Regions from separate parts of the Acidovorax sp. BL-A-41-H1 genome, predicted to be linked through region 1. Evidence: riboswitches for the same ligand, from Rfam matches in the RefSeq annotation. Region 1 holds a riboswitch; the other holds the start of a gene.
The links. Region 1 has a riboswitch for glycine ahead of gcvT (glycine cleavage system aminomethyltransferase GcvT). Riboswitches for the same ligand answer to the same signal wherever they lie in the genome.

Region 1 (8,504 bases):
CCATGCCCGCAAACGCATCGCGCTGATCGATCAGGCGTTCTTGGCGAACTCGGTGTAGGTGGCTTCGTCCAGCAGGGCGTCGAGCTGTGCGGCGTCCGACAGCTTGACCTTGAAGAACCAGCCGCTGTTCAGCGGGTCGGTGTTGGCCAGCGAAGGATCGGCGCGCAGGGCTTCGTTCACTTCGGTGACTTCGCCCGAGACGGGCATGTACACGTCGGCAGCGGCCTTGACGGACTCGACCACACCAGCGACTTCGCCTTGGGCAAAGGTCTTGCCGACTTCGGGCAGGTCCACAAACACCACGTCACCCAGGGCGTCCTGGGCGTGCACGGTGATGCCGACGATGGCGGCATTCTGGTCAGCGACGTTGATCCATTCGTGGTCTTTGGAGAATTTGACGGTCATGGGGGGCTCCTCAAAAATTGATGGTTGAACAGGTAAGAGACTGCACTGCGCAATGTAGCGGGCCCGCGGGCAGCATGGCCGCGGGCGCCCGGCGTCAGCCTCTGAAATAGTTGGCCGGCACGAAGGGCATGGCGCGCACTTCCATCGGCACCGGCTTGCCGCGCACGATGGCATTCACGCGCGTGCCAATGGCAGCAAACGCAGGCGCCACGTAGCCCATGGCCACGGGTTCGTTCACCGTGGGCCCCAGCAGGCCGCTGGTGACCTCACCGATCTTCTGGCCGTCGGTGCTCTGCAGCTCGGTGTGGTCGCGCACGGGTACGCGCTCCAGCGCGACCAGGCCCACGCGCTTGCGCAGCAGGCTGGCAGGGTTGTCGATCTGCGCCAGTACCTTGTCGGCACCAGGGAAGCCACCTGCGCGCGCACCGCCTGTGCGGCGCACTTTCTGGATGGCCCAGTTCAGCGCGGCCTCGGGCGGTGTGGTGGTGGTGTCGATGTCGTTGCCATACAGGCACAGGCCGGCTTCCAGGCGCAGCGAGTTGCGGGCGCCCAGGCCGATGGGCTTGACCTCTGGCTGGGCCAGCAGGGCGCGTGCCAGCGTATCGGCCTGCGCGGCGGGCACCGAGATTTCAAAGCCGTCTTCACCCGTGTAGCCGCTGCGCGTGACAAAACAGTCGCAGCCTGCAATGCTGAAGTCGCCACCGGTCATGAAGACCAGCTTTGCAACGCCGGGCGCCAGGCGCGCCAGTGCAGTGACGGCCTGCGGGCCCTGCAGCGCCAGCAGTGCGTGGTCGGGCATGGGGATGACCTGGCAGCGCTGACCGATGCGCTCGGTGATATGGGCGATGTCGCCCACCTTGCAGGCACCGTTGACGATCACGAAGATCTCATTGTTGCCCTTGTTGAAGAACATCAGGTCGTCAATGATCGTGCCTTCGTCGGTCAGCAGCAGACCGTAGCGCTGCTTGCCCACTGGCAGGTCGATCACGTCCACCGGCATCAGACTCTCGAACGCAGCCGCGGCGTCGGGCCCCACCAGTTTGAGCTGGCCCATGTGCGACACATCAAAAAGGCCGGCGGCCTGACGGGTGTGCAGATGCTCAGCCATGAGGCCTGCGGGGTACTGCACAGGCATGGAATAGCCGGCAAAGGGGACCATGCGCGCGCCCAGCTCGATGTGCAGGGCGTTCAGGGGCGTGGTGAGCAGGGGGGCGGCAGCAGGGGATGACATGGGCGGGGCTCCGGGCAAATGGGGGCCGCGGCCTTCAACGATGGCCGCGGTATTTGCCCTGCTGTCCGCTTTACCTGAGAGATTCACCGCAGCGCCCTGGCTGGCCCTGCGGTTTGCTCCTTCGGTGGATGGGGGCCGCGCGTGGGCGGTGCCATCTCTCTCCAGCAAGGGAACGCCCGCATCACTGCGGGCGGTTGTCAGTCCTTTTGCCTGAGCGTTCGGCTGCTGCCTGCGCCTTCGGCGGTGCAGCGCGAGCCATTCACTGGCCGGCGCACTCTCTCCTGACGGCCTCGATTCTACCTACTTTGCGTACACCAGGTCCCGCAGGAAGAGCGAGATGGATGGCACATACGTGATGATCAATAGGCACGCGAAGATCACGCCCACGAATGGCAACAGGTGCGGGATGATCCGGTCGAGCGATATCCGGGCCACCGTGCAGGCCGCAAACAGGTTCACGCCAAAGGGCGGCGTGATCATGCCCAGCGCAAGATTCACGACCATGATCAGGCCGAAGTGAACGGGGTCGATACCGAAGTGCACCGCCACAGGCGCCAGGATGGGCGCGAGCACGATGATGGCCGCACTGGTCTCGATGAACATCCCGATGATGAACAGTGCCGCGTTGACGCCCAAGAGGAAGAGGGCGGGCGACTGCAGCACGGCTTCAAGCCAGCGGCCAATGGCATCGGGCACGCCCGCGCGGGTGATAAGGAAGGCAAAGAGACCAGCGTTCGCGATGATGAACATGATCACCGCTGAAGAGATCGCAGACTTGCGCAGGATGGCGAACAGGTCCTTGAGCTTGATCTCGCGGTAGATCACGACCCCCACTACCAGCGCGTAAAAAACAGCCACTGCGGACGCTTCGGTGGGCGTGAAGACACCCCCGTAAATGCCGCCCAGGATGATCACGGGCATCAGCAGTGCCCAGCCGGCCTGCAGCGTGGCCTTGCCAAACGACATGCGGCCTTCGCCATCGTTCTTGCCCCAGCCCTTGTATTTGCAGTAGGCCCACACAAACAGCATCAGCGCGCCGCTGATCAAAAGACCCGGGCCAAAACCGGCGATGAACAGCTCGCCAATCGACACCTCGGCGCTCACCCCGTACAGGATCATCGGAATGGATGGCGGAATGATCACGCCCAGCTCGGCGCTGGTCGCCTGCAGCGCAGCCGCATAGCTCGTGGGGTAGCCGTGCTTGATGAGCGCCGGGATGAGGATCGCGCCGATGGCAAACGTGGTGGCCACCGACGAGCCCGACACGGCCGCAAAGATCATGCAGGTGAGCACGCAGGTCATGGGCAGGCCGCCCTGCACGCCACCGACAATGCTCTTGGCAAACTCCACCAGGCGGCGCGAGATGCCGCCGGTCTCCATCAGGTTGCCAGCCAGGATGAAGAAGGGGATGGCCGCCAGCGGAAACTTGTTGATGGAGGCAAACATCTCCTTCACCGAGATCAGCATGTTGGCGTTGGACGCCTGGATGCCCAGGATGGAGGCGAGTCCGATGGACACCGCCACCGAGATGGTGAGCGCAAAGCACAGCACCATCGTTGAAATCATGACCAGGCTCATAGCGCTCCCACCATCGGCGTTGCTTGCAGTTGCGGGCCCTGAAAAGGCCAGCTTATTCGTTTGACTGGGCGGAGGAACGCGCTCATTGGGCGGTCTCCAGTTCCATGCGCAGCGGGTCGATCAGGTTGCCGATGATCCCGACCACGCAGAACAGCCCGCCGACCGGCATCGCAAGATAAGCCCAGAACATCGACACCGATTCCAGCCCGGCCATGCTCTGCACGCCGCCGCGCTGGGCGTAGTCCCATCCGTACCAGATGATGATGCCGATCAGTGCCAGGGCGGCCAGTGCCACCACCCAGTCAAGCACGCGCCGTACCCTGGGCGGGCTCCAGCGGTACAGCACATCCACGCTCACCATGGCGCCCTGGCGGAACGCCGCCGGAATGGCCAGGAACACCATCCAGATCAGGCTGAACCGGATCAGTACCTCGGTCCATTCGGCGGGCTGTTCCAGCACGAACCGCGTCACGATCTGGAACATGCCCAGCGATGCCGACAGGGCCAGCATGGCGCAGGCCCCCAGCATGGCGCTGAAAGTGGCCCATCGCTCAAAGGTCAAAAATGCTTGTTTCATGAAAGGCGCAGGCGCAGGGCCAAAGCGTAGGAAACAGAATGATAAAGCGCCCGTCAGCGCAATGGCTGCGGGCGCTGGATGCTATCTTATTGATAGCGATCCGAATTACTTCACGTCGCGGATCTTGTCCAGGGCAGCCTTGCCAAACTGCTTTTCAAATTCAGCGTTGACGGGTGCCAGGGCTGCCACGAACTTGGACTTGTCGGGGTTGTCGATCACGGTCATGCCCTTGGCACGCAGGTCGGCCACGCCCTTGGCGTCGTCTTCATCCACGCGGGCGCGGTTGGCCTTGGTGCCTTCCTTGGCGGCGTCGATGAAGGCCTGCTTGTCGGCGGCCGAGAGCTTGTCGAACGAGCCCTTGTTCATCACGAAGATGGCGGCCGAGTACACGTGGCCGGTGAGCGTGAGGTGCTTTTGCACCTGGTCGAACTTGGCCGAGATGATCACGGGCAGCGGGTTCTCCTGGCCGTCGACGGTACCTTGCTGCAGGGCAGTGAACACTTCAGGGAAGGCCATGGGCGTGGTGATGATGCCAAAGCCCTTGTACGCGGCGATGTGCACAGGGTTCTCCATCGTGCGCATCTTCAGGCCCTTGAGGTCATCGGGCGTGTTGACCGAGCGCTTGCTGTTGGTCATGTGGCGGAACCCGTTCTCGGCCCAGGCCAGCGCCTTGAACCCCTTGCTGTCGAACTTGGTCAACATCTCCTGGCCAATGGGGCCGTCGAGCACGGCGCGGGCGTGTGCCTTGTCACGGAACAGGAAGGGAACATCCAGGATCTTGGTGTCGGGCACGAAATTCGGGATGGGGCCTGTCGAGCTGAAGGCCAACTCCTGCGTACCGAGCTGCACCGCCTCGATCGACTCGCGCTCGCCGCCCAGTGCGCCGTTGTAGAAGGTCTGTACCTTGTAGCGGCCGCCCGTGCGCTTTTCGACTTCCTTGGCGAAGGTGTCGATGGCAACGCCCTGGTGCGAGTTCTGTGCCGTGGAGATGCTGATGCGCATGGTGGTCTGCGCGGCGGCAGTGGCTACAAAGCCCAGTGCCAGGCTCAGTCCAAGGACGATTCGGGTGAGTTTCATTCGCGTGTCTCCGGTGGGATGTAGGGCGACGCAGCAGCGGGCCGCGCGCAGGACTTCTAAATTATGGGTGCCGCACAGCCGCCGGGGCATCGGGGTTTGTGCTGGTAAGCGTACTTATGAACTGGCTGAGCATCCCAGATGCGTCTTTGGAAGCTCACTCATCGTGCCCCCGCCCTGGGGCAGCAATGTGCGTGGGGCATGGAGCGCGTCGGCTTGCAGGGCTGCCTGTTGCCCGTTGCGCCGGGCCCCCAATGCCAAGGGCCCCGTGCTGGCGGTAACCAGCCGGGGCCTTGTCAGTTTGTGCGCTCCGGTAAGAACGCCTTGATGGGAGAAGTATGCAGGGCAGGGCGCAGATGATTTTGCTGAAATGATCGCAGTGTTGCTGAAATGCAGAAGGATTTTCTGTTAATCAGCCAAACGGTGAATAATCAGCACCATGGATCGCCTTGACCGAAAAATTCTCGCTGTACTCCAATCCAACGCACGGGCCAGCCTGCAAGAGATCGGCCAGGCCGTGGGTCTCAGCCCTTCGCCCTGCTGGGGCCGCATCAAGAAGATGGAAGAAGCGGGCGTGATCCAGGGCTATACGGTGCGCATCAACCCGCAGGCGCTGGACCTGGCCGATACGGTGCTGGTCCAGGTCACGCTGGACAGCCACTCCGACAACACGCTGGAGAAGTTTGGCGAAATCCTTGCGAGCATTCCGGAGGTCATCGAGGCCCATCTGGTTTCGGGCGACTACGACTACCTGCTGCGCGTGGTCGTGAAGGACACCCGAGACTACGAGCGCCTGCTGCGCGAGAAGCTCTACAAGATCAAGGGCATCCGGCACAGCCGCTCGAGCTTTGTGCTGCGAACGCTCAAGAAGGCGGATCTGCCTCTTTTTGCCGGTTAGGGCATCAAAAAGGCCGGTAGCGCTGGATTTAAATGCCTAGATTGCTATCGAATAAATAGCATTTTTGTTCCGTCAGGGTTGCCGTGGTTGATCCGGCTGTGCCATCGCGGCGCCCTGAAAGGGTGCGGTTTACCGACGCTGGGAGCTTTCGGTAGTCAAGGACGGCCTGCCTGCGGGCCGGTGGCAAGTGTTTTCAACTGGCCGGTGGCTTCTTCGAGCTCGGCGGTGCGCTTGTCCACGGCTTCGCGCAGGGCCTTGCCTGGCTTGAAGTGGGGAACGCGCTTTTCAGGAATGGCAACGGCTTCGCCGCTGCGGGGGTTGCGACCCATGCGGGGTGGCCGGTGGTTGACCGAGAAGCTGCCAAAGCCGCGAATCTCGATCCGGTGACCGCGCACCAGTGCTTCACCGACGGCGTCCAGAATCGTCTTGACGGCAAATTCGGCGTCGCGATGCGTCAGCTGGCCGAAACGGGCAGCGAGTTCTTCGACGAGGTCGGAGCGGGTCATGGAATCTTGTGGCATACGCGCAGGTGCTTGCTTCAAAAAAAGCGGGCGCCAATATGGCGCCCGCTGTCTTGCCAAAGTGCCCTTCGGTGCATTCCACCGGGTGGGGCCGGGGTAGCTGCACAGACCTTACGTGGATAGGGCCTGCGAACTGCCTCGGCTGCCCGCCCGATGGCGTGGCACCAGGGCAGGCTTTGCTTACTTTTCCGAGTTGTCCAGCTTGGCGCGCAGCAGGGCGCCCAGGCTGGTCGTGCCGGCGCTCTCGCGGCTTGACTGCTGGCTCAGGCTGGCCATCGCGCCTTGCTCGTCGGCCATGTCCTTTTGCTTGATCGACAGCTGGATGTTGCGGGTCTTGCGATCCACGTTGACCACCACGGCCGTGACTTCGTCGCCTTCTTTGAGCACGTTGCGGGCATCTTCCACGCGGTCGCGGGAGATTTCCGAAGCGCGCAGGTAGCCCACGATGTCTTCGCCGAGGTCGATTTCAGCGCCACGGGCGTCCACGGTCTTGACCTTGCCGGTCACCGTCTGGCCCTTGTCGTTCACGGTCACGAAGGTGGTGAACGGGTCGCCGTCGAGCTGCTTGATGCCCAGCGAGATGCGCTCACGGTCCACGTCCACGGCCAGCACGATGGCTTCCACTTCCTGGCCCTTCTTGTAGTTGCGAACAGCGGCTTCGCCGGGTTCGTTCCACGAGAGGTCGGACAGGTGCACCAGGCCGTCGATGCCGGCAGCCAGGCCCACGAACACGCCGAAGTCGGTGATCGACTTGATAGGACCCTTGACGCGGTCGCCGCGCTTGGTGTCCTGGGCGAATTCCTGCCATGGGTTGGCCTTGCACTGCTTCATGCCCAGGCTGATACGGCGCTTGTCTTCGTCGATTTCCAGAACCATGACTTCGACTTCGTCGCCCAGCGAAACCAGCTTGGCGGGAGCGATGTTCTTGTTGGTCCAGTCCATTTCAGACACGTGCACCAGGCCTTCGATGCCGGGTTCGAGTTCGACGAACGCGCCGTAGTCGGCAATGTTCGTGATCTTGCCGAACAGGCGGGTCGATTGTGGGTAGCGGCGGTTCACGCCCATCCATGGGTCGTCGCCCATCTGCTTCAGACCCAGCGAGACACGGTTCTTTTCGGTGTCAAACTTCAGGATCTTGGCAGTGATTTCCTGGCCAGCGGTCACCACTTCGGATGGGTGACGCACGCGGCGCCATGCCATGTCGGTGATGTGCAGCAGGCCGTCGATGCCGCCCAGGTCCACGAACGCACCGTATTCGGTGATGTTCTTGACCACGCCTTGAACGATGGAGCCTTCCTTCAGGGTTTCCATCAGCTTGGCGCGCTCTTCGCCCATCGAGGCTTCCACCACAGCGCGGCGGCTCAGCACCACGTTGTTGCGCTTGCGGTCGAGCTTGATGACCTTGAATTCCATGGTCTTGTTTTCGTACGGCGTCAGATCCTTGATCGGACGTGTATCGATCAGCGAACCGGGCAGGAATGCGCGGATGCCGTTGACCAGGACCGTGAGGCCGCCCTTGACCTTGCCGCTGGTCGTGCCAGTGACGAATTCGCCGGATTCGAGGGCCTTTTCCAGGCTCATCCACGAAGCCAGACGCTTGGCAGTGTCGCGCGACAGGATGGTGTCGCCGTAGCCGTTTTCGATGGAGCCAATGGCCACCGACACGAAGTCACCCACTTGGACTTCGACTTCGCCCTTGTCGTTCTTGAACTCTTCCAGGGGCACGTAGGCTTCGGACTTGAGGCCTGCGTTCACGACCACGAAGTTGTGCTCGACGCGCACGACTTCAGCGGTGATGACTTCGCCTGGGCGCATTTCGGTGCGCGTCAAGGATTCTTCAAAAAGGGCGGCAAAAGATTCGGACATGTGTTTCCTTGCCACAAACAGGATTCCAGTAGCACCATTGCTACTGTTTTTATAGCTGCTTGCGGTGGTTTTTTGCGGTGAAACCGCGGGTTAGGTTAACGATCCACACCGCCTGAGCGCTGACGCGCGAGAGGGGCGGCGTGGGCCTTTTGCACAGCCTTTCGGCCGTGCCTGGAGGCCCCCGATGAAAAGGGCCTCACACTTTTCGGCCCTGCGCAGAGGCTGCGAAGGGCTGTCGCTCCTGCCACCAGGCCAACACCTGATCGACGGCTTCATCAATCGTCAAATGGGAGTTGTCCAGGACCAGAGCGTCCTGCGCGGGCTTCAAAGGCGCCACGCTGCGGGAGCTGTCCC
Region 2 (8,504 bases), on a different contig from region 1:
TTTCTCCTCGTTTCCCTCGGGCGCCGTGGGCACCCTGTGTGTTTTGTGGTGTTGTAAGCGCAAGGCGGGTCAGTGGCGTGACTTGCTGGTGACACACCTGGGGAGCCTCTGCACGAATCAGCGCGCCGTGTGCTCTGTGGCCTCGGGCGGTCTGCCGCGTTGCAAATACTCGCAATAGCTCGGCTATTGCTGCGGCTATTGCTGCGTTTTGCGCCTTGCAGCCCGTCCCGATCCGCAGCGCTCACTTACCGCTTGATTTGTGCAGAGCCCCCCAGCGACCCCGTTGTGGGCGCCATTCTGCCCCCACGCCATGGTTTGCGGCAGGCCCATGTGCGCCGTGCGCGCAGCGTATGGCGCTCTCGCCCCCAGGCTGCGCACGGCAAGCAGCACGGGCCACGCGGCAGCCGCAGCGGCCAGGTGCTTGAGCGTGTGGCCCGACACCCAGCCCGTGGCGTCCAGCACCGAATGGTCGGCCGCCTCAAACAGCTTGGCCAGCGCATACAGGCCGATGACGGCGCCCAGGTGCACCGCCAGCGCACGCCGGCGCAGCGGGAACAGCGCCGGCACCGCCAGCAGTGCCACCACGAGCATGCCGCCGATCTGCACCACGGCCCAGGGCATCAGGTTGCCGGTGCGCGCCCACCAGCCCACCGCCAGGGGCCCGGCCAGCAGCACGGCAGCAGCGGCCAGCGCACCCGCCCGCTCGCTCACGCGGCCCGCGGCCGCCAGCCCCAGCAGGCCCGCAAACGGCAGCACCATGCCCAGGCGGTCCCACACCAGGCCCGCATCGCCCGGCGCCCAGTGGTACACCGCAGAGCCCGCGGCAGTGGCGACCAGCCCGCCAAAGAACAGGTATGCGCAGCCACGCGATGCCGCATCCAGCGCGCCCTGCCGCACGCGGCGCAGGGCCAGCAGGCCCCACAGGCCAGCGACGGCAAAGGGCAGGTTGCTCAGCACATCCATGGCGCACGGGATGCCCCACAGCGTACGGCCATCGGCAAAGTCGTGCTGGTGCAGGCTGGCGGGCAGTACAGGCCCCAGGCAGGCCAGCGCCAGCAGGGCGAGCGCCACGCACAGCAGCGCGATTTCCGTGCGCAGCAAGGGGCCGCGGTGGAGCCCGGGCGCGGCGGTACCGGTGCGCAATGCGGCGGGTGTCCTCGAGCGGGACGGAACGGGACGGTGGGTCATTCGAGAGCTCCTGTGTCGGTGGTGACGGGTGAGGCGCAGTGTGGAAGTGCGCAGCCCGCAACACCGCAAAAAGTCGCTCAGGGGGCTACCCAAGATCCCGCCAGTATTGATAATCGATACCAAGGAGCCCCACCGACATGAGCACCACCGCCGACCTCGTCACCGCCCTGAAGAAGGAACTCAAGACCGCGCAGATGACCTACGCAGACTTGGCGCAGGCGCTGGGCATGGCGGAGTCCAGCGTCAAGCGCATGCTGGCCAAGGGCGACATGCCGCTGTCGCGCATCGACGCCATCTGCCGCGCGCTGGCGCTGGACTTTGCCGACCTGGCCCGCCGCGTGGCCGACGACCAGCCCCTGCTGAAAGAGCTGACCCACGAGCAGGAAAAGGCCGTGGTGGCCGACAAGAAGCTGCTGCTGATGGCGATCTGCGTGCTGAGCCAGTGGACGCTGGAGCAGGTGACCACCAACTACCGGCTCACCGAGGCCGAGGGCATCCGCTATCTGGCGCAGCTTGACCGCATCGGCATCATCGAGCTGCGCCCGCTCAACCGCTACCGCCTGAAGCTGGCCAAGACCTTCCGGTGGCGCCCGCATGGCCCGGTGATGAACTACTTTCGCGAGCATGCGCTGCTCGACTACTTTGCAGGCGGCTTCGATGGCGCGGGCGAAGGCGTGCTGCTGGTGCACGGCAACATCAGCCGTGGCCTGGCGCCCGCCTTCATGGAACGCATGCAGCGCGTGGCCCAGGACTTTGCCCAGCAGCACCTGGCCGACCAGAAGCTGCCCGAACGCGAGCGCGAGGGCTACACCCTGCTGCTGGCCATGCGCAGCTGGGAGTTCGAGGCCTTTGCCAACATGCGCAAGTGAGCGCCTGACACGCGGCTGGAGCACCAGCGCAGGCGGGCATTGCCCGGGCGACTGCGCCGCCAATGCAACGCCCCGCCCCGCCCCGCCCGCAAAGCTTTAACTACTAATTTAATAGCAACCCAGGCAATCAAAACCTGGACTTGAGGCCAAAAGCGCCTCAAATGTCGCTTTCTGGTGCCGCACCGCCGTGCTTGACCGCATAAACGGAAACTACTATTCTTTAAATGAACTTTTTAATCATTTAAAGAATAGCGATGAAAACCACCCGCCAGCAGCAAGACGCCACGCGCCGCCAGATCGTGGCCAGCGCGGTGGACCTGATGACCCGCCAGGGCTTTGACGGCACGACGATGAAGGACATCGCCCGCGCCGCCGGCATTGGCGACGCCACGATCTACAAGTACTTCCCCACCAAGGACCGCATCGTGCTGGGCTACCTTGACGAGGTGGTGCAAAGCGCCCTGGCCGACACACTGCAGACGCCCGGCTTTACCGACTACGGCCTGCAGGAAAAGCTGCAGCGCCTGACCGATGCGGTGCTGGAGCGCCTGCTGCCCGACCGCGAGTTTGCCGCGCAGGTGCGCGGGCTGGCGGGGCGCTCGCCGCTGTCGATGCTGGCCGAGCCGCTGGCCGCGCGCCAGGCGCTGCGCGAGGCGGTGGCCAGCTTTCTCGAAGCGGCCGAGGCCGCAGGCGAGATCGAGCCGTGCGACTTCAAGAACCTGGCAGGCAGCCTGTACACCGACTATCTGGTGGGCGTGGTCGGCTACTGGCTGGCCGATACATCGGATGAATTTGCCGACACCACGCAGCTGGTGGACCTGTCGCTGGGCGTGCTGGTGCAGGCGCTGCGCAGCGGGCTGGTCAACCGCGTGCTGCAGCTGGGCGGCTTTGTGCTGCGCAGCCAGATGGCCCGCATGGCACAGCACGGCAGCGGGCTGCTGGGCATGCTGCAGATGGCGCGCGGCGCGCTGGGCGCGGTGCCCACCGCAGGACAGCGCGGCGCAGCGCCCGCTGCTACCGGGCCCGACGCCACCGCAAAGCCCGCCCCGGCTACACGCAAGCCGCGTACCCCCACGGCAGCTGCTCCCAACGATGCCAGCGCCACCAAAGCCCCCGCCCGGACCACTGCACGCGCCAAGAAAGCCACGCCATGAGCCACCCCGCCTCCACCACCGCCCACACCGGCGTTCTGCCCACCGCACGCGCCATCGCAGTGCCGCCCGGCACCGCCATCCACGCCACGCTGCACGGGTCGGACTTCCACGACGCCTACGAGGTGCCCGATCACCACCCCGACCGCCCCGCCCTGCAAGCCTGGCTGGACGTGGCCGCGCAGACGCCGGCGTGGATTCGCGCGCTGATGCTGGTGCGCAACAAGGCCGTGCGCCTGGTCGGACTGAAGGACGTGGGCCAGCTGCAGGATGGCTACCCTCCTGCCAGCGGCAAGGCCCTGAACGATGCCACCAGCTACGCCGTGGGCGACCGCGTGGGCATCTTCCGCATCCGTTTCCTGAGTGATCGCGAGGTCATCCTGGGTCAGGACGATCGCCACCTCGACGTGCAGGTGTCCATCCTGAAACACGTCGAGGGCAGCGCGGCGCCCACCCTGGTGCTGACCACCGTGGTGCACATCCACAACGCGCTCGGCCATGCCTACATGGCGGTGATCACGCCGTTTCACCGGGTGATTGCACGCAGCCTCACGCAACGCATGTCCGGCCATGGGCAGCACTGACGCACCGCGCACGGGCCGGCTGGCCCGCAGCGCCATCACCGGGCTGGCGGCGGCACGCATCGGCATGGCCGAGCTGGGCCAGCGCGTGCGGCAGCACACACCCCAGGCTCAGGCAGACCACGAAGCCGCCGTGGGCCGCATCCTGTTCGCCGCACTGGGCCAGCTGCGCGGCACGGCGCTCAAAGTGTCGCAGCTGCTGAGCATGCACCCCGATGTGCTGCCCGAAGGCGTGCGCCGCGAACTGGCGCGCGCCCAGCACCAGGCCACGCCGCTCAACCGCGCCTTGGTGGGCCGCGTGTTCCGCCAGGCCTTTGGCGCCGAACCCGAGGCGCTGTTCAGCCGTTTCGAGCCCACCGCCTTTGCCGCAGCCAGCCTGGGCCAGGTGCACCGCGCCGAGCTGGCAGGCCACGGCACCGTGGCCGTCAAGGTGCAATACCCCGGCATTGCCGCCACCATCGGCAGCGACATGAAGCTGATGCGCGCCGCGCTGGCCACACTGGGCCACACCGGCATGCCCGTACCCGCCCCAGCCGTGGTCGATAGCGTGATGGATGGCATCGAAGCTACGCTGCTGCGCGAAGTGGACTACCTGCGCGAGGCCGAAGCAATGGAATGGTTTGCGCAGCACGCAGCCCTGCCGGGCATCGTGATGGCGCAGCCGGTGATGTCGCACACGCGGGCGCAGGTGCTTACGCAGCAGCACCTGCCCGGGCTGCACATCGATGCCTGGCTTGCTACCGGCCCCACGCAGCATGCGCGCGACGCAGCGGGCCAGGCACTGTGGGACTGGTTCATGCACTGCATCTGGGTACTGGGCCGGGTGCATGCCGACCCGCACCCGGGCAACTTCCTGTTCATGCCCGCCGAAGCGGCTGACCGCGGTTGCCGCGTAGGTGTGCTGGATTTCGGCTGCACGCAGCAGCTTTCGCCCGCGTTCCGTGCAGGCGTCGCGCAAGCCTGGGCCGCACTGCTGCGGCCCGAAGCCGACCCCGCGCGCAGCGCCGGGGTGCTGGCTGCCTACCAGTTGCTCGGGCTTATCAGCCCTGTCATCACGCCGCAGCAATACGCCGCCGAGATGGCGCCCGCACTGGCCGACATGCAGGCGTGGCAGATCGAGCCTTTCACGCAAGCGGTGTTCGACTTTGGCACCAAGCGCCCGCCGCCCATCACCCGCGCCGACCACCAGCGCGTGCTGGGGCGGCACCTGTCCCATGTGCCTGGCGAGATGCCGGGATTCGAGCGCATGTGGATGGGGCTGATGCACCTGCTCACGCGGCTGGGTGCGCGGGTGCACACAGGGGCAGACGTGATGCTGGCATACGGGGGTGGGCCATGACGCACCCATGGGCCCTGCACTGCTACCCGTGCGCCGCGGCATCCAAGGCAGGCCGTATCGCGGGCGCAGGCGGATGCGTGGCAGTGTGCATAGGGCGGCATAAGGGATGCCCATGAACCCGCTGCTGATGGCTGCCGCCGTAGGGCTGGCACTGGTGGGGCTGGTGCATTCGGTGCTGGGCGAGATCATGGTGTTCCGCGCGCTGCGAAGGCAAGGCATGGCAGCCCGCGGCATGCGTCACAACGAGGGCGGCGCCCCCTCGCCCGTGGCGCCATGGGCGCTTGCGCTGCCCCGGGAGCACCTGGGAATCGTGTGGGCCACCTGGCACCTGGTCACGCTGCTCGGCTGGGCCCTGGCCGCTGTGCTGTGGCGCCTGGGGACTGTGCCCTCCGATGCCGCGCTGGCTGTCTGGGTGGCCGATGTCGCGGGCCTGGTCACACTGGCCGGCGGGATGCTGGTGCTGTACGCAACCCGCGCGCGGCACCCCGGCTGGGCGGCCCTGCTGGTGGTGGCCGCCCTGGTGTGGTGGCGCTAGCCGCCGAAGTCCTTGGTTGATGGTTGTGGCGGAGCGTGCCCAAGACGTGGGCCGACGGATTAGTGCAGCGGGTCTCTAGGCCTTGAGAGCGAGACAGTTGAGGAGCAGCAGCGCGGCCCCCGGAACCATCAACAACAACGTGCCTGCAAGGCCCCCGACCCCAGTCGAGACCACAGCGCCCGCCAGCACGATGACGGCCAGCCAGCAGGCGGCCGACCCCACGGCAACGGACCTTGCAAAGCGGGACGCCTGCCTGCGCGACGCCGCGAGAGCAGCGAGGCACGGGAACAGCACGACCACCACCATCAGCGTGCTGTCGATGTCCCAATCGTCGGGCACATAAAGAGTCCCGAGGCCGATGAGCACCACCCCGCCCAGCACAGCAAGGCCGTTGAGGAGCACGACGGCAAGGGTCAGCGGTGGCGACATCGGCATGCTGCAAAGGGTACCAGCCCCGTCGCCGAATCCGCGTTGATCTCCTGCACCAGGACACACAACTTCACAAGACTTCGCATAGGCCCTACGCCTGCTTGACGGCGGCTGTTCAGCATCAAGGCTCCGGTTCCGCAAGGGACGCTTTCCGAGGAGTTCACCATGGCACGCCATGCTCTTGTTGCAGTTTCCATCGCCCTCGCTTCGCTGGGCACCACCGCCGTGGCGCAGGCGCAGACCAGCGCCACCATCGTCGTGCAGGCGGGCAGCCCGCAACACTACGGGTACGCGGCACCCGTGCCCGTGCAATACGGTGCGCCACCACCACCGCGGTACGAAGCGGTGCCGCACCCGCGGCGCGGCATGGCATGGGTACCCGGCCACTGGGAGTGGCGCGGCCACCGCCATGTGTGGATGTCGGGCTACTGGGTGAAGGCGCGGCCTGGCTACCACTACCGCGCCCACCAGTGGCAGGAGCGCGACGGTCGCTGGTACGCCGAGCCCGGCCGTTGGGACCGCGACGGTGATGGTGTGGCCAACCGGCACGACCGGGACCGCGACGGCGACGGCGTGCGCAACCGCAACGACCGCCGGCCCGACAACCCGTACCGCTACTGACCGGGCGCCCCTGCCGCGCCCTCCATTACGGGGGGCGGGCTTCCATCAGCAAGGATTGCGGTTCATTAGCGCGCCGCCCCGCCTAGAATCGCGCTCAGCAGGAGAGCAGCGGCCCGCCCCACCGGCAGCCACTGCACCGAAGGCGCAAACTCCCATACACGCTCAGGTTCCGTACTGCACCATTTTTAAAAGCCGTCTGGAGAGCCGCTGCAACCCGCCACAGGGTCTGCAGCGCACCGAAGGAGCAAGCCGCAGCCCGGGTGGGATGGCGGTGAATCTCTCAGGTACCAAGGACAGGGGGAGCGGCAGCTTGGCGGATGTGCGCCGGTTGCTTTTATCATGCTATTGATTCAATAGCTGCACCCGCACACCCATCAAGCGCCAGAGCCCTGAAAGGCTTGAAAATCATGCGCGTTATCGTTTTGGGTGCCGGCCTGCTCGGCGTGACCTCTGCCTACTTCCTCTCGCAACTCGGCCACGAAGTGACCGTGATCGACCGCCAGGGCGCGCCCGGCGCCGAGACCAGCTTTGCCAACGGCGGGCAGATCTCGGTCAGCCATGCCGAACCCTGGGCCAACCCCAGCGCGCCGCTGAAGGTGCTGCAGTGGCTGGGCAAGGAAGACGCTCCCCTGCTGTTCCGCCTGCGCGCCGACATGCGCCAGTGGCTGTGGGGCCTGTCGTTCCTGCGCAATTGCACACCCGCCCGCACGCGCCACAACATCGAGCAGATCGTGAGCCTGGGCACCTACAGCCGCGACACGCTGCAGCAGCTGCGCGCTGCCACCGGCATCCAGTACGACCAGCGCACGCAAGGCATCCTGCACTTCTATACCAACGCCAAGGAATTCGACGGTGCGTTGGCCCCCGCCGAGCAGATGCGCGCGCTGGGCTGCGAGCGCCAGGTGATCAGCGCCGACGAGGCTGTGCGCATCGAGCCCGCCCTGGCCCACATCCGCCCGCAGCTGGCCGGTGCCACCTTCACGGCCGAAGACGAATCGGGCGACGCCAACCAGTTCACGCGCGAGCTGGCCAAGCTGTGTGAAGCCGCGGGCGTGCAGTTCCGCATGGGCCACCACATCACGGCCCTGCGCGAAGTGGCAGGCCGCATTGACCATGTGGAAGTGACCAACGCCGAAGGCCGCTTCGAGCGCGTGCGTGGCGATGCGTTTGTGCTGGCCATGGGCTCGTTCAGCCCCCTGCTGGCGCAGCCCCTGGGCATCAGCCTACCGATCTACCCGGCCAAGGGCTACTCGGTGACCATGCCCGTCAAGGACGCGAGCATGGCCCACCAGGTCAGCCTGACGGACGACGAGTTCAAGCTGGTGTTCTCGCGCTACACCAGCGAGCGCGGCGACCGCCTGCGCATTGCGGGCACGGCCGAGCTCAACGGCTATGACCGCAACCTGAACCAGGTGCGCTGCGACGCCATCGTGCGCCGGGTGGAACAGCTCTTCCCCGGTGCGGGCGACACCACGCAGGCCCAGTTCTGGACCGGCCTGCGCCCTGCCACCCCCAGCAACGTGCCGCTGATCGGCAAGACGAAAGTGGGCAACCTGTTCCTCAACACCGGCCACGGCACGCTGGGCTGGACGCACGCCTGCGGCTCGGGCAAGTCCATTGCCCGCATCGTGAGCGGCCTGGCCCCCGAGCTGGACTTCGACTTCACCGGCATGGCCCGCCCAGCCGCCCCGGCAGTGCTCAGCGCACAAGGCGTGCGTTGATCCGTTTGCTCTTCTTTTAATAGCTTAAGAAGCTTATAAAACGGGCGTCAGCAGCCCATCACACGATCCA

Region 2: it holds a riboswitch for glycine, as region 1 does, so the genes downstream of both, ACTPOI_RS10310 (D-amino acid dehydrogenase) here and gcvT (glycine cleavage system aminomethyltransferase GcvT) in region 1, are expected to answer to the same signal.

Annotation. Positions count from the first base shown of each region.
Region 1 is NZ_JBPVJQ010000005.1:328,506-337,009, forward strand. Features, by position in the region: gene gcvH (glycine cleavage system protein GcvH) at 31-405, opposite strand; gene gcvT (glycine cleavage system aminomethyltransferase GcvT) at 500-1,636, opposite strand; glycine riboswitch at 1,688-1,811, opposite strand; glycine riboswitch at 1,825-1,930, opposite strand; gene ACTPOI_RS12610 (TRAP transporter large permease) at 1,937-3,214, opposite strand; gene ACTPOI_RS12615 (TRAP transporter small permease) at 3,297-3,791, opposite strand; gene ACTPOI_RS12620 (TRAP transporter substrate-binding protein) at 3,897-4,868, opposite strand; gene ACTPOI_RS12625 (Lrp/AsnC family transcriptional regulator) at 5,305-5,763, shown strand; gene ACTPOI_RS12630 (integration host factor subunit beta) at 5,919-6,284, opposite strand; gene rpsA (30S ribosomal protein S1) at 6,465-8,165, opposite strand; gene ACTPOI_RS12640 (bifunctional 3-phosphoshikimate 1-carboxyvinyltransferase/cytidylate kinase) at 8,347-8,504, opposite strand, start outside.
Region 2 is NZ_JBPVJQ010000004.1:272,396-280,899, reverse strand. Features, by position in the region: gene ACTPOI_RS10350 (hypothetical protein) at 196-1,188, opposite strand; gene ACTPOI_RS10345 (helix-turn-helix domain-containing protein) at 1,326-2,057, shown strand; gene ACTPOI_RS10340 (TetR family transcriptional regulator) at 2,312-3,211, shown strand; gene ACTPOI_RS10335 (DUF2867 domain-containing protein) at 3,208-3,792, shown strand; gene ACTPOI_RS10330 (ABC1 kinase family protein) at 3,779-5,128, shown strand; gene ACTPOI_RS10325 (hypothetical protein) at 5,241-5,663, shown strand; gene ACTPOI_RS10320 (hypothetical protein) at 5,739-6,092, opposite strand; gene ACTPOI_RS10315 (YXWGXW repeat-containing protein) at 6,258-6,713, shown strand; glycine riboswitch at 6,900-7,020, shown strand; gene ACTPOI_RS10310 (D-amino acid dehydrogenase) at 7,121-8,434, shown strand.